3 regions of the Massilia sp. UYP32 genome follow, and region 3 is predicted to be linked to each of the others. Evidence: predicted binding sites of a transcription regulator. Region 3 holds the regulator's gene; each other region holds the start of a gene.
What was found. The regulator sigma-54, encoded in region 3, starts transcription at its own class of promoters, with help from an activator protein. The targets are predictions, from matches to a motif close to TGGCANGNAANCTGCTTT.
Positions count from the first base shown of each region.

Region 1 (4,026 bases), on a different contig from region 3:
GGCCGAACTGGACGCGCGCACCAACGAAACCCTGCTCGAGCTGCGCCGCGCCCACGACCTGGTGATGAGCAGTGGGCGCAAGATCGACGCCCTGGTCAAGGCCGTGGACTCCAGCAAGGAGCTCATGAAGGCCACCGAGCAGAGCATCAAGGGTGGGGTGCGCATCAACCTCGACCTGCTCACCGCCCAGCAGACCTTGTTCACCAGCCAGCGCGACCTGGCCCAGGCCCGCTATTCCTACCTGGTGGGCCTGATGCGCCTGCGCGCGGCGTCCGGCACGCTGGCGCCGGACGCCATCCGCGAGATCGGCGCCTTCTTCCGCTGATCCGAAAAGGGGGGCACTTGCACCCCCTTCATCTATCTGGGCTGGCAGTGGGCGCTCGATGGCGGGCGAGTTACTTCTGTCGAGCAATTGCTGCGTATTGCATTCGGGGTCATCAACAGATAACGGTGACAGCGCCTTTATCTGCGGTCAACCAGGCCTATCTGGATGGCAATTTCCGTTAAAAGATTTCATCCCGCCATCAACCAGACGCCGCCGTTATGCGGATTGGATTAATATCAATTATCCATTCAATAACGGAGGTAGCAATGGCAGTTGATGCAATCGAAGTTCAAAAACTCTATGTGGCCTACTTCGGCCGTCCAGCCGATCCGAACGGCATGGATTACTGGACCGACGCGCTCGACGCGAATTCCATTGGCATGGCCGACGTCTCGGCCTCGTTCGCCGCATCGCAGGAATACCGCGACACCTACGCCGGGCTGGATAACCGCGCCATCGTCGCCGAGGTCTACCAGAACCTGTTCGGCCGCGCGGGCGAGGAAGCCGGCGTGAATTACTGGACCGACCTGATGGACCGCGGCGTCATCTCGATCGATGACGTGGTGAAGGATATTTCCGAAGCCGCCAATGGCAGCGACAGCGTCGCCTTCAACGGCAAGGTGGCCGCCGCGAGCCTGTTCACCGCGCGCGTGGACGAACCCGACGAGATCGCCGCCTACACGGGCGATGCCGCGAATGATATTTCGATGGAATTCCTGGCCACGATTACCGACCTGGGCAGCGCCGCCGACGCGCTGAAACCGGACGTGGTGGACGCCTGGATCGAGCGCATCGTCGATGCCCATGGCGCCAGCGCCGAAGGCATCGCGCTGGTCGGCGTGGCGCCGGCGGCGGAGCCGCTGCCGGGCGCCTGACGCATCGGGCGGGTCAGGCCGCCGCGTGGCCGGCGACTGGCGCGCCCGTCTTGGTCTCGCCCGCGCAATGCGGGCACGACACGCCCACGACATAGCTCGGCGACAGCTGCTGGCGCGGCGTCACCACGGCGCGGCAGGCGAAGCACTGCGCGGTCTCGGTCGGTTCCAGCTTTGGATTGAGGGCGGTGCGGTAATCGAACACGAAGCAGTCGCCCGTGTAATGGTCGCCGCCGACTTCCTCGAAATACTTCAGGATGCCACCCTCGAGCTGGTACACGCGGTCGTAGCCGATGTCCTTCATGTGGATTGCGGCCTTCTCGCAGCGGATGCCGCCGGTGCAGAAGGTGACCACGGTCTTGCCGTTCAGCTCATCCTTGTGCTCGGCCGCGACGGCCGGGAATTCGGTGAATTTATCGATGCGGTAGTCGAGCGTGTTGTCGAAGGTGCCCACGTCGACCTCGAAGGCGTTACGGGTTTCCATCATGACGACTTCGACGCCGTCGTCGTCATGGCCCTGGTCGAGCCAGCGCTTGAGCGTCCTGGCGTCGACCGCCGGTGCGCGGCCCAGTTCCGGCTTGATCAGCGGCATGCGCATGGTGATGATTTCTTTCTTGATCTTCACCAGCATGCGCTTGTGGGATTGTTCGCCCGACAGGCTTTCTTTCCATTCCAGGTCGGCCAGGCGCTCGTCGCTGCGCACCCAGGCCAGGTACTGGTCGATGTGCTCGCGCGTGCCCGACAGGAACATATTGATGCCTTCCGGCGTCAGCAGCACGGTCCCCTTCAAGCCAAGCTCGTTGCACAGGGCCTGGTATTGCGGGCGCAATTCCTCCAGGTTGTCGAGCGTGATGAATTTATAGGCGGCGATATTGACGTACTGGTTTTGGGAGGACATGGTCGATGAGCCTTGCAAAGGCGGTTGGAAAGACAGGGCGATATTATAAGTCAGCAAGCGTGCCCGACCACATGGCGCTCCCGATTTGCGACGGAGCTGCGCCGCTCGTTCCCGCTGGTCATTCATGAAGAAGCGTCAGGAAGCGCGAGGGAGCACTCTTATGTCGAAAAATCTTACAGTAAATACAATCCGGCATTGCGAAAAATCAATTAACTTGTTGATTATTAACACTAATGCATTGCTGGCATCTTAATTGCTTTATGGATCATGTTCTGTTTTTAATTACCATAACTAGGGATAAACAATGATTCGTAAATTTGCCTTCATCACTCTGGCACTCGCGACCGGCTTCGCATCGGCTGCGCAAATTCTGCCTTCGAAATCGTTCAGCACCAACGCCAACGATATCTACACTTACAGCTTCGACCAAGCGCAAACCGGCAGCTACATCCTGGACTTCACGTTCAGCTTCAACGGCAAGGTGCAGAACAACGATTTCCTCGGTGTATGGTTCGGCAATGCAGGCGTCGCCAAGAACTATGAAGGCCCGAATTTCGGATTCAAGGCCAACTGCAACGAACAAGGCACCTGCACCGACGATCTTTTCGTGCGTACGCAAGGAACCGGTGGTCATTTCATCGCAGGCAGCGACCTGAAGGAAGGCGAGACCTATCACCTTTTCGCACATCTCTACAAAAGCACTGCGAACGGCTTTTATGACCGCTTCGACCTGTGGCTGAACCCGACTGCAACCGAGATGCAAACGCTGACCGGCGCCGACGCTTCGGCCACCGAAAAGTCCAGCCTCAAGTCGTTCGACACCATTGGCATTCGCACCGCCAATGTCGACAACGGCCTGACGCTGAACGTCAACCCGGCCGAAGTCCCGGAGCCGGGCAGCGTTGCGCTGATGGGCCTCGCCCTGGCCGGCCTGAGTTTCATCCGCCGCAAGCGCGCCTGATCCGAAGGAGCCGGTGTCGATAAAACCGCTGCTTCGGCAGCGGCTTTTCGGGTGCTCACAGTGCAAGCGCCAATGCCAGGCGGACTTTCCTGGCGGCGTTGCAAGATATGGTCGCTGGACAGCGGTGGCCTGCTGGCCGTCGTCGAGGTCGTATAAGCGAGCGTACCGGCGAACCGACACCGATGCGGGTGGCATGATGCTGTTCGACCCGATGGCACGGTCAGCTGTATGGACGATATCGTGGTGATTGGTTCGACCGCAGCCTGATCGTAGCGTGTCACCTGGCTGGCGCCTCTGGCGACGCTCTTGCGCGTGCAGTCGGCAGGCCGAAGAACGACTACCTCTCGCCGTTTCCGGGTGCGCTGGATTGTCGGCCTTGGTCGCACCACACCCATATTCCGCCTTCATCAGGTTGTCCGGCTCGCGGTAAAATACCCGGATGACTTCCCCGACTTTCACCCACCTGCGCGTCCACTCCGAATACTCCATCGTCGACGGCCTGGTCCGCATCGACGACCTGGTCAAGGCGGCCGTCAAGGACAACCAGCCGGCGCTGGCCGTGACCGACCTGGCCAACACCTTTTGCCTGGTGCGTTTCTACAAGGCCGCGCGCGGCAAGGGCATCAAGCCGATCGTCGGGGTCGACGCCTGGATCACCAACGACGACAACCGCGACAAGCCGCACCGCCTGCTGATCCTGGCCAAGAACCATACCGGCTACCTGCAGCTGTGCGACCTGCTGGCGCGCGCCTGGCTCACCAACCAGCACAAGGGCCGCGCCGAGATCCGCACCGAGTGGCTGGAGGCGCTGGCCACATCCGTCTCGACCCTGCATCCCGACGAGCCCCAGGCCAACGCCCTGATCGTGCTGTCGGGCGCCCATTTCGGCGACGTCGGCCAGGCGATCGAGAACGGCGATTTGCCGAAGGCCGAGGCGAATGCCCAGCGCTGGGCGCGCATCTTCCCGGGC
Region 1 is NZ_JBNDIK010000017.1:100,397-104,422, forward strand. Features, by position in the region: gene ABIB42_RS15015 (TolC family outer membrane protein) at 1-325, shown strand, start outside; gene ABIB42_RS15020 (DUF4214 domain-containing protein) at 592-1,200, shown strand; gene ABIB42_RS15025 (sulfurtransferase) at 1,214-2,095, opposite strand; gene ABIB42_RS15030 (PEP-CTERM sorting domain-containing protein) at 2,400-3,056, shown strand; gene dnaE (DNA polymerase III subunit alpha) at 3,496-4,026, shown strand, end outside.
Region 1: the regulator sigma-54 is predicted to act here: its motif matches at 2,338-2,355, upstream of ABIB42_RS15030 (PEP-CTERM sorting domain-containing protein).

Region 2 (4,026 bases), on a different contig from region 3:
TTGTCGATGCGCTGCTCGATGACGTGGGCGGCCCAGCCCGAGGTGCGCGAGATGACGAACAGCGGCGTGAACATGGCGGTCGGCACGCCCATCATGTGGTACGACACGGCCGAGAACCAGTCCAGGTTCGGGAACATCTTCTTCACGTCCCACATCACGGATTCCAGGCGTTCGGCGATGTCGAACATCTTCATCGAGCCTGCATCAAGAGACAGCGAGCGCGCCACTTCCTTGATCACCTTGTTGCGCGGGTCCGAGATCGTGTACACCGGGTGGCCGAAGCCGATCACGACTTCCTTGTTGGCCACGCGGTTGCGGATGTCGGCTTCGGCTTCGTCGGCGTTTTCATAACGCTTCTGGATGTCGAGCGCCACTTCGTTGGCGCCGCCATGCTTCGGACCGCGCAGCGCGCCGATGGCGCCGGTGATGGCCGAGTGCATGTCGGAACCGGTGCCGGCGACCACGCGCGCGGTGAAGGTCGATGCATTGAATTCATGCTCGGCATACAGGATCAGCGAGGTGTGCATCGCCTGCACCCAGGACTGGCTCGGCTTGACGCCGTGCAGCAGGTGCAGGAAGTGGCCGCCGATCGAATCGTCGTCGGTTTCCACTTCGATGCGCTTGCCATTGTGGCTGTAGTGATACCAGTACAGCAGCATCGAGCCGAACGAGGCCATCAGGCGGTCGGCGATGTCGCGCGCGCCGGCGATGTTATGGTCGTCCTTCTCGGGCAGCACGCAGCCCAGCACCGACACGCCGGTGCGCATCACGTCCATCGGGTGGGCGCCGGCCGGCAGCGCTTCCAGCGCGCTTTTCACCGCCTGCGGCAGGCCGCGCAGCGACTTCAGCTTGGCTTTATAACCGCGCAACTCGGCCTCGTTCGGCAGCTTGCCGTGCACCAGCAGGTAGGCGATTTCCTCGAACTCGCAGGCATCGGCCACGTCCAGGATGTCGTAGCCGCGGTAGTGCAGGTCGTTGCCCGATTTGCCGACCGAGCACAGCGCGGTATTGCCGGCGGCGACGCCGGACAGGGCCACGGATTTCTTCGGCTTGAAGGTCGGGGTTTCGTTGTTCTGGGTCGTCATCCTCGGTTCTCCTTATTTCGCTTTGTTCTGGGCGAACAGCGCGTCGAGCTTCTGTTCATAGCTATGGTAGTCGATGCGGTCGTACAGTTCGGCGCGCGTCTGCATGGTGTCGAGCACGTTCTGCTGGGTGCCGTCGCGGCGGATCGCGGTATACACGTTTTCGGCAGCCTTGTTCATCGCGCGGAAGGCCGACAGCGGATACAGCACCAGGCCGACGCCGGCACTTTTGAGCTCATCGACGCTGAACAGCGGGGTCGCGCCGAACTCGGTGATATTGGCCAGCACCGGCACCTTGACCGCATCGGCGAACTGTTTATACATCTGGAGGCTCGTCATCGCCTCGGGGAAGATCATGTCGGCGCCGGCTTCCACGCAAGCCACGGCGCGTTCGATGGCGGCGTCCAGCCCTTCCACCGCCAGCGCGTCAGTGCGCGCCATGATCACGAACTCGTCGTACGGACGAGCATCGGCGGCGGCCTTGATGCGGTCGACCATCTCGTCCTTGCTGACGATTTCCTTGCCCGGACGGTGGCCGCAGCGCTTGGCGCCGACCTGGTCTTCGATGTGGCAGGCGGCGGCGCCGGCCTTGGCCAGCGTGCGCACGGTGCGCGCGACGTTGAAGGCCGAGGCGCCGAAACCGGTGTCGACGTCGACCAGCAGCGGCAGGTCGCACACGTCGGTGATGCGGCGCACGTCGATCAGGACGTCGTCCAGGTTCGAGATGCCGAGATCGGGCAAGCCCAGCGAACCCGCCGCCACGCCGCCGCCCGACAGGTAGATCGCCTTGAAACCGGCGCGCTTGGCCAGCAGGGCGTGGTTGGCGTTGATTGCGCCGACCACTTGCAATGGGGATTCTTCCTGCATTGCCTTGCGGAATGCGGCGCCGGCGGAGAGCTTGGTCATGCGGTGTCCTTTCAGATGCGGTGGATGTCGATGCTGATATTGCAAAGCGCGTGCCAGGTCGATGCCAGTCCCTGGCGCGCTGACAGTTCCCTTTATATTCAGTTACTTAGCGCGAGCTGCACATACGATCCCGGCATCTCTGTTTGCCACCGCCCTCGATCTCGTTTCACATTGAAACGATGAGATGCAACACTTGAAACGATCAGGCCGAGCTTGACAGCGTAGCGGGTGTCTTGACATATCGGGATTTCCCGATATACTCGAACGTATGGAACTGCTCGACATCTTCAAAGCCCTCTCCAACCGCACCCGCCTCGATATCCTGAAAGGCTTGAAGGACCCGGAGAAGCATTTCCCTCCGCAAGACGAGGGCGACGTGCACACGGTCGGCGTTTGCGTGAGCAGTATTCAGGAAGGCGTCGGCCTGTCGCAGTCGACCGTGTCCGACTACCTTGCAACGCTGCAGCGGGCTGGCCTGGTCGAGGTGCGCCGTATCGGCCAGTGGACGTACTACAAGAGGAACGAGGCAAACATCAGCGCCCTCGCCGAGATCATCGGCAAAGAGCTGTAAATTTTTTAGGCATGTATATCGATTATTCCCGATATCCCTTTTTAACGAAACGAGGAACAATCATGAAAGCACAACTACTCAGTTCATTTGGCGGCCCGGAATCGTTTGAACTGCGCGACGTGCCGAAACCGATACCGCAAGCCGGCCAGGTGCTGGTGCGGGTGCAGGCCACCTCCATCAATCCGCTGGATTACCAGGTGCGCCGCGGCGACTATGCCGACCTGGTGCCGCTGCCGGGCATCACCGGGCACGACGTCTCGGGCGTGGTCGAGGAAGTCGGACCGGGCGTGACCGCGTTCGCGCCGGGCGACGAAGTCTGGTACACCCCGCAGATCTTCGATGGCCCCGGAAGCTATGCCGAATACCACGTCGCCTCGGAAAACATCGTCGGCAGGAAGCCCGCCTCGCTGACCCATCTCGAGGCCGCCAGCCTGACCCTCGTGGGAGGCACCGCCTGGGAAGCCCTCGCCGTGCGCGCGCAGTTGAAGGCCGGGGAAAGCATCCTGGTCCATGGCGGCGCGGGTGGCGTTGGCCACGTCGTGATCCAGATTGCCAAGGCCATGGGCGCCCGCGTGTTCACCACGGTGCGTGAAGATAATTTCGAGTTCGTCCGTGGCCTGGGGGCCGACGTGGTCATCGATTACACGCAAGAAGATTATGTCGACGCCATCCTGCGCGAAACCGGCGGCCACGGCGTCGACGTGGTGTTCGACACCATCGGCGGCGATACCCTGACGCGCAGTCCGGACGTGCTGGCGCAACTCGGTCGCGTCGTCTCGATCGTGGACATCGCGATACCGCAGAACCTGATCCAGGCCTGGGGCAAGAATGCGAGCTACCACTTCGTCTTCACCCGGCAGAACCGCGGCAAGCTCGACGAACTGAGCGCCCTGATCGAGCGCGGCCTGCTGAAGCCGCACGTTGGCGCCGTCTATTCGCTGGCCGACATTCCGCTTGCCCATGCTCGGCTGGAAAGTCGTGACAACGGGCTCAGGGGAAAGATCGCGATTGCGGTGGGGCCGTTGGCCGATCGCACGAGTGCGCAAGCCCGAGTCGGTTGATTCACTGCAAAAGGAACATCATGGTGTATGAAATCGCCACCCTGCTCGTCCGGCCCGAATGCACCGAGGCGTTCAGACATGCATTTGCCGACGTCGCTCACCTGCTCACCCGCGCGAAGGGTTACCAGGGCCATTTGCTGGCGCCCGGGGTCGAGCTGCCGCAACAGTTCACGCTCATCGTGCGCTGGCAGACTCTGGAAGATCACACCCCGCGCTTCGAAACGAGCGACGACCACCGGATGTTCATGGCGGGCTTGCAGGATTTTCTCGCGGGCGAACCCGCCGTCCGCCACATCGAAGGTGCGGCCTTCAGCATCGGGCCGTGGGACGCCAGGTCGGGGAAATAAAAAAGGGGCGCCCCTCACAGGCCGCCCCTTTTGGATACTCAACTACGGTTCAGTGCGCC
Region 2 is NZ_JBNDIK010000001.1:216,701-220,726, reverse strand. Features, by position in the region: gene prpC (bifunctional 2-methylcitrate synthase/citrate synthase) at 1-1,085, opposite strand, end outside; gene prpB (methylisocitrate lyase) at 1,098-1,988, opposite strand; gene ABIB42_RS00995 (ArsR/SmtB family transcription factor) at 2,257-2,559, shown strand; gene ABIB42_RS00990 (zinc-dependent alcohol dehydrogenase family protein) at 2,622-3,620, shown strand; gene ABIB42_RS00985 (antibiotic biosynthesis monooxygenase family protein) at 3,641-3,967, shown strand; gene ABIB42_RS00980 (cation acetate symporter) at 4,017-4,026, opposite strand, start outside.
Region 2: the regulator sigma-54 is predicted to act here: its motif matches at 2,027-2,044, upstream of prpB (methylisocitrate lyase).

Region 3 (4,026 bases):
CGGCACCTTCTTCGCCTTCGGCAGCTTCTGGCTGCTGCAACTGATGCAGGGGTCCGACATCGACGCCCAGCTGGGCGGACCGCCGGACGAACCGGACTACATCGTCGAGAACTTCTCCTTCGTGCGCATGACCGAGAACGGCCAGCCGAGCTACCTGGTGTCGGGCAAGCGCCTGGAGCATATTCCGCGCGGCGACGTGTCGCACGTCGAGGCGCCGGTGCTGCGCGGCGTCGAGCCGGGCCGCCCGCCGATGACGGTGGTCGCGAAGAACGCGCAGATCCATCACCAGGAGCACCGGGTCGAGCTGATCGGCGACGTCGACCTGCAGCGCCCCAAGACCGCGCAGAGTGAATCGCTGCACGTGCGCACCCAGGCGCTCACCGTGCTGCCGGACGAAGAAATACTGAAGACCGATCTGCCGATCGACATGCAGCTCGGCGCGTCCAGCGTCAAGGGCACCGGCATGGTCGCCAACAATGCGACCATGCAGCTGCACCTGTCCAGCCGCGGCCAGATCGTCTATCCGCCACGCCAGCGCTGATCCTCCAGAAACGCCGCGTGCCAACCAGAGACCCGTATCCACCAACCATGAAAAAACTACTTGTCGCCGCCTTCCTTTCCCTGCTGTCGCTGACCGCGGCCGCCGAACGCGCCGATTCGCTCAAGGAAGCGGTCATCAACTTCGATTCGCTCGACATCGACGAGGTGACCGGCACCCGCATCCTGACCGGCAACGTGGTGCTGACCCGCGGCACCCTGGTGCTCAAGTCCGACCGCGCCCTGGTCAAGGAAAGCCCGGAAGGCTATATGAGCGTGACCCTCACCGCTGCCGGCGGCAAGGTCGCCACTTTCCGCCAGAAGCGTGACGGCGGTCCCGACCTGTGGGTCGACGGCCAGGCCGAGCGCATCGAGTACGACGAGCGGTCGGAACTGGTGCGCCTGTATTCCAACGCCGTCGTGCGCGAACTCGAAGGCGCGCGCATGACCAACCAGATCACCGGCCCCTTCATTTCCTACGACAACCGCAAGGAAGTGGCCACGGTGCGCAACGACGAAAGCGGCAAGAGCGTCGCCGGCGGCGGCCGCGGCACCCTGATCCTGGCGCCCAAGCGCGCACCCGCCGGAGGCGCCCAATGACGGCGATTCCGATGGAGCTGGGCGATCGCAGCACACTGGTCGTCAAGGGCCTGCAGAAGAGCTATGGCAAGCGCCTGGTGGTGCGCGACGTGTCGCTGCAGGTCGAATGCGGCGAAGTGGTCGGCTTGCTGGGCCCGAACGGCGCCGGCAAGACGACGTCGTTCTACATGATCGTCGGCCTGGTGCCGTCGGACGCCGGCTCGATCGACATCAACGGCACCGACATCACCAGCCTGCCGATCCACCGCCGCGCCGTACTGGGCCTGTCTTACCTGCCGCAAGAGGCTTCGGTGTTCCGCAAGCTGACGGTGGAAGAGAACATCCGCGCCGTGCTCGAGCTGCAGAAAGACAACGGCAAGCCGCTGTCGAAAGACCAGATCAACGAGCGCCTCGACACCCTGCTGGCCGACCTGCAGATCGAGAAGCTGCGCGAGAATCCGGCGCTGTCGCTGTCGGGCGGCGAGCGCCGCCGCGTGGAAATCGCGCGCGCGCTGGCGACCAATCCGCGCTTCGTGCTGCTCGACGAACCGTTCGCCGGCGTCGACCCGATCGCCGTGATCGAGATCCAGCGCATCGTGCGCTTCCTGAAGGAGCGCCGGATCGGTGTTTTGATCACCGACCACAACGTGCGCGAGACGCTCGGCATCTGCGACCGCGCCTACATCATCAACCAGGGCGCGGTGCTTGCCTCCGGCCGTCCTGACGACATCATCGCCGACGAGTCGGTGCGCCGCGTGTACCTGGGTGAACACTTCCGCATGTGAGCGACGCCTAGATGAAACAGTCCCTGCAACTTCGCACTTCGCAGCACCTCGCGCTTACGCCGCAACTGCAGCAGTCGATCCGGTTGCTGCAACTGTCGACGCTCGAGCTGCACCAGGAGATCGAGCAGATACTGGGCGATAACCCCTTGCTCGAGCGGCTCGACGATCCGCTCGACCGATCGGTGCGCCTGCTGGCCGATGGCGCCATCAACAATGCGCCCGCCAATGGCGAAGCGCCGCCGGCGCCCGGCCAGCAGGCCGAGGGCGAGGGTGCGCCGGCGCAGGAGGGCGAGGGTTTCGAGGGCGGCGCCGACAACGAACGCGTCGATGCCGACTGGAGCGACGGCGGCGCGCCATCGTCCGGCGGCGGCGAGGACGAGGACGGCCGCCCGCAACTGGAGGCCTGCGCCATCACGCTGCGCGAACACCTGATGGAACAGGTGCGCGAAGCCATCCTGTCGGCGCGCGACCGTGCGCTGGCCGAGCTGGTGATCGATGCGCTGGACGACAACGGCTACCTGGAAGAGCCGCTCGACGAGATCCACGCCAGGCTGCCCGAAGAACTCGAGATCGAGATCGACGAATTACGGTGTGCGCTGGCGCTGGTGCAGAGCATGGACCCGGTGGGCGTCGGCGCGCGCAGCGCGGCCGAGTGCCTGGCGCTGCAGATCCGGCGCATGCCGGGCGTGCCGCTGGTGACGCGGCGCATGGCGCTGACCATCGTCGAGGGTTACCTGAGCTGGTTCGCCCAGCGCGAATACAGCAAGCTGAAAAAAGCGCTCGACTGCGACGACGAAGACTTGCGCGAGGTGCAGGCCGTGGTGCGCCAATGCAATCCGCATCCGGGCGCGGCGTTCGCCTCGAACGTGTCGGACTACGTGGTGCCGGACGTGATCGTGCGCCGTTCCAAGAGCGGCTGGGCGGTCACCCTGAACCCGGACGTGATGCCGCGCCTGCGCGTGAACAGCCTGTACGCCAGCCTGCTCAAGCAGGGCAAGAGCGAAGCGCAGATGGGCGCGCAGCTGCAGGAAGCGAAGTGGCTCATCAAGAATATGCGCCAGCGATTCGACACCATCCTGCGCGTGGCGGAGGCGATCGTCGAGCGCCAGCGCAACTTTTTCTCCCATGGCGCGGTTGCCATGCGGCCCCTTGTTTTACGTGAGATAGCTGATACACTAGGCCTACACGAGAGCACAATTTCTCGTGTCACAACGCAGAAATACATGCTGACCCCGCACGGCATGTTTGAGTTGAAGTATTTCTTCGGCAGCCACGTTGCCACCGAGGCGGGAGGCGAAGCATCCTCGACGGCAATCCGTGCGCTCATCGCACAATTGACAGGAGCAGAAGACCCTAGGAACCCATTGTCCGACAGCAAGATCGCGGAGATGCTCGGGGAACAAGGCATGGTCATCGCGCGCCGGACGGTTGCAAAATACCGTGAAGCCCTCAAGATACCCCCTGTAAGCCTCCGCAAGTCCTTGTAACTGCGCCGTCCACACCCGTCGTGCCTTGTCGCGTTGGTGTGGTCCACACGGTGCAACCTTTTCAAAGGAGTGTGTATGAACCTCACAATCAGTGGCCATCATCTCGAAGTAACCCCCGCCATCCGTGAATACGTTCAGAATAAGCTCGAGCGCATCATTCGCCATTTCGACCAGGTGATCGACACCCACGTCTTCCTGGCCGTCGACAACCTCACTGAAAAAGAAAAAAGGCAGAAAGCAGAGATCAACGTCCAGGTGTCGGGCAAGACCCTGCACGTGGCAAGTGTCGCGCAAGACCTGTACGCCGCGATCGATACGCTGATGGATAAGCTGGACAGACAGATTCTGAAACACAAGCAAATGCTGAAGGACCATAGCCGTACCTCGATCAAACGCCTGCCGGAAAACGGCGGCGAAGACGCTGCTGTCGCCTGATCAGGCGCAGGGCTCACACTAGCTAAGGGCGTCTGAGGGGACGCCCTTTTTGCATCCAGCTCCCCGATATGACGCGTTTCGTGTGTTCGGTAAAATGCATGTCTCTCCATTACGGATTACGCCATGACCGACCACGTCCTGACCCGCGTCGCCAACCGCACCGGCATCATCACCCTGGACCGCCCGAAGGCGCTCAATTCGCT
Region 3 is NZ_JBNDIK010000026.1:88,911-92,936, forward strand. Features, by position in the region: gene lptC (LPS export ABC transporter periplasmic protein LptC) at 1-541, shown strand, start outside; gene lptA (lipopolysaccharide transport periplasmic protein LptA) at 589-1,137, shown strand; gene lptB (LPS export ABC transporter ATP-binding protein) at 1,149-1,901, shown strand; gene ABIB42_RS20185 (RNA polymerase factor sigma-54) at 1,913-3,388, shown strand; gene hpf (ribosome hibernation-promoting factor, HPF/YfiA family) at 3,464-3,823, shown strand; gene ABIB42_RS20195 (enoyl-CoA hydratase/isomerase family protein) at 3,947-4,026, shown strand, end outside.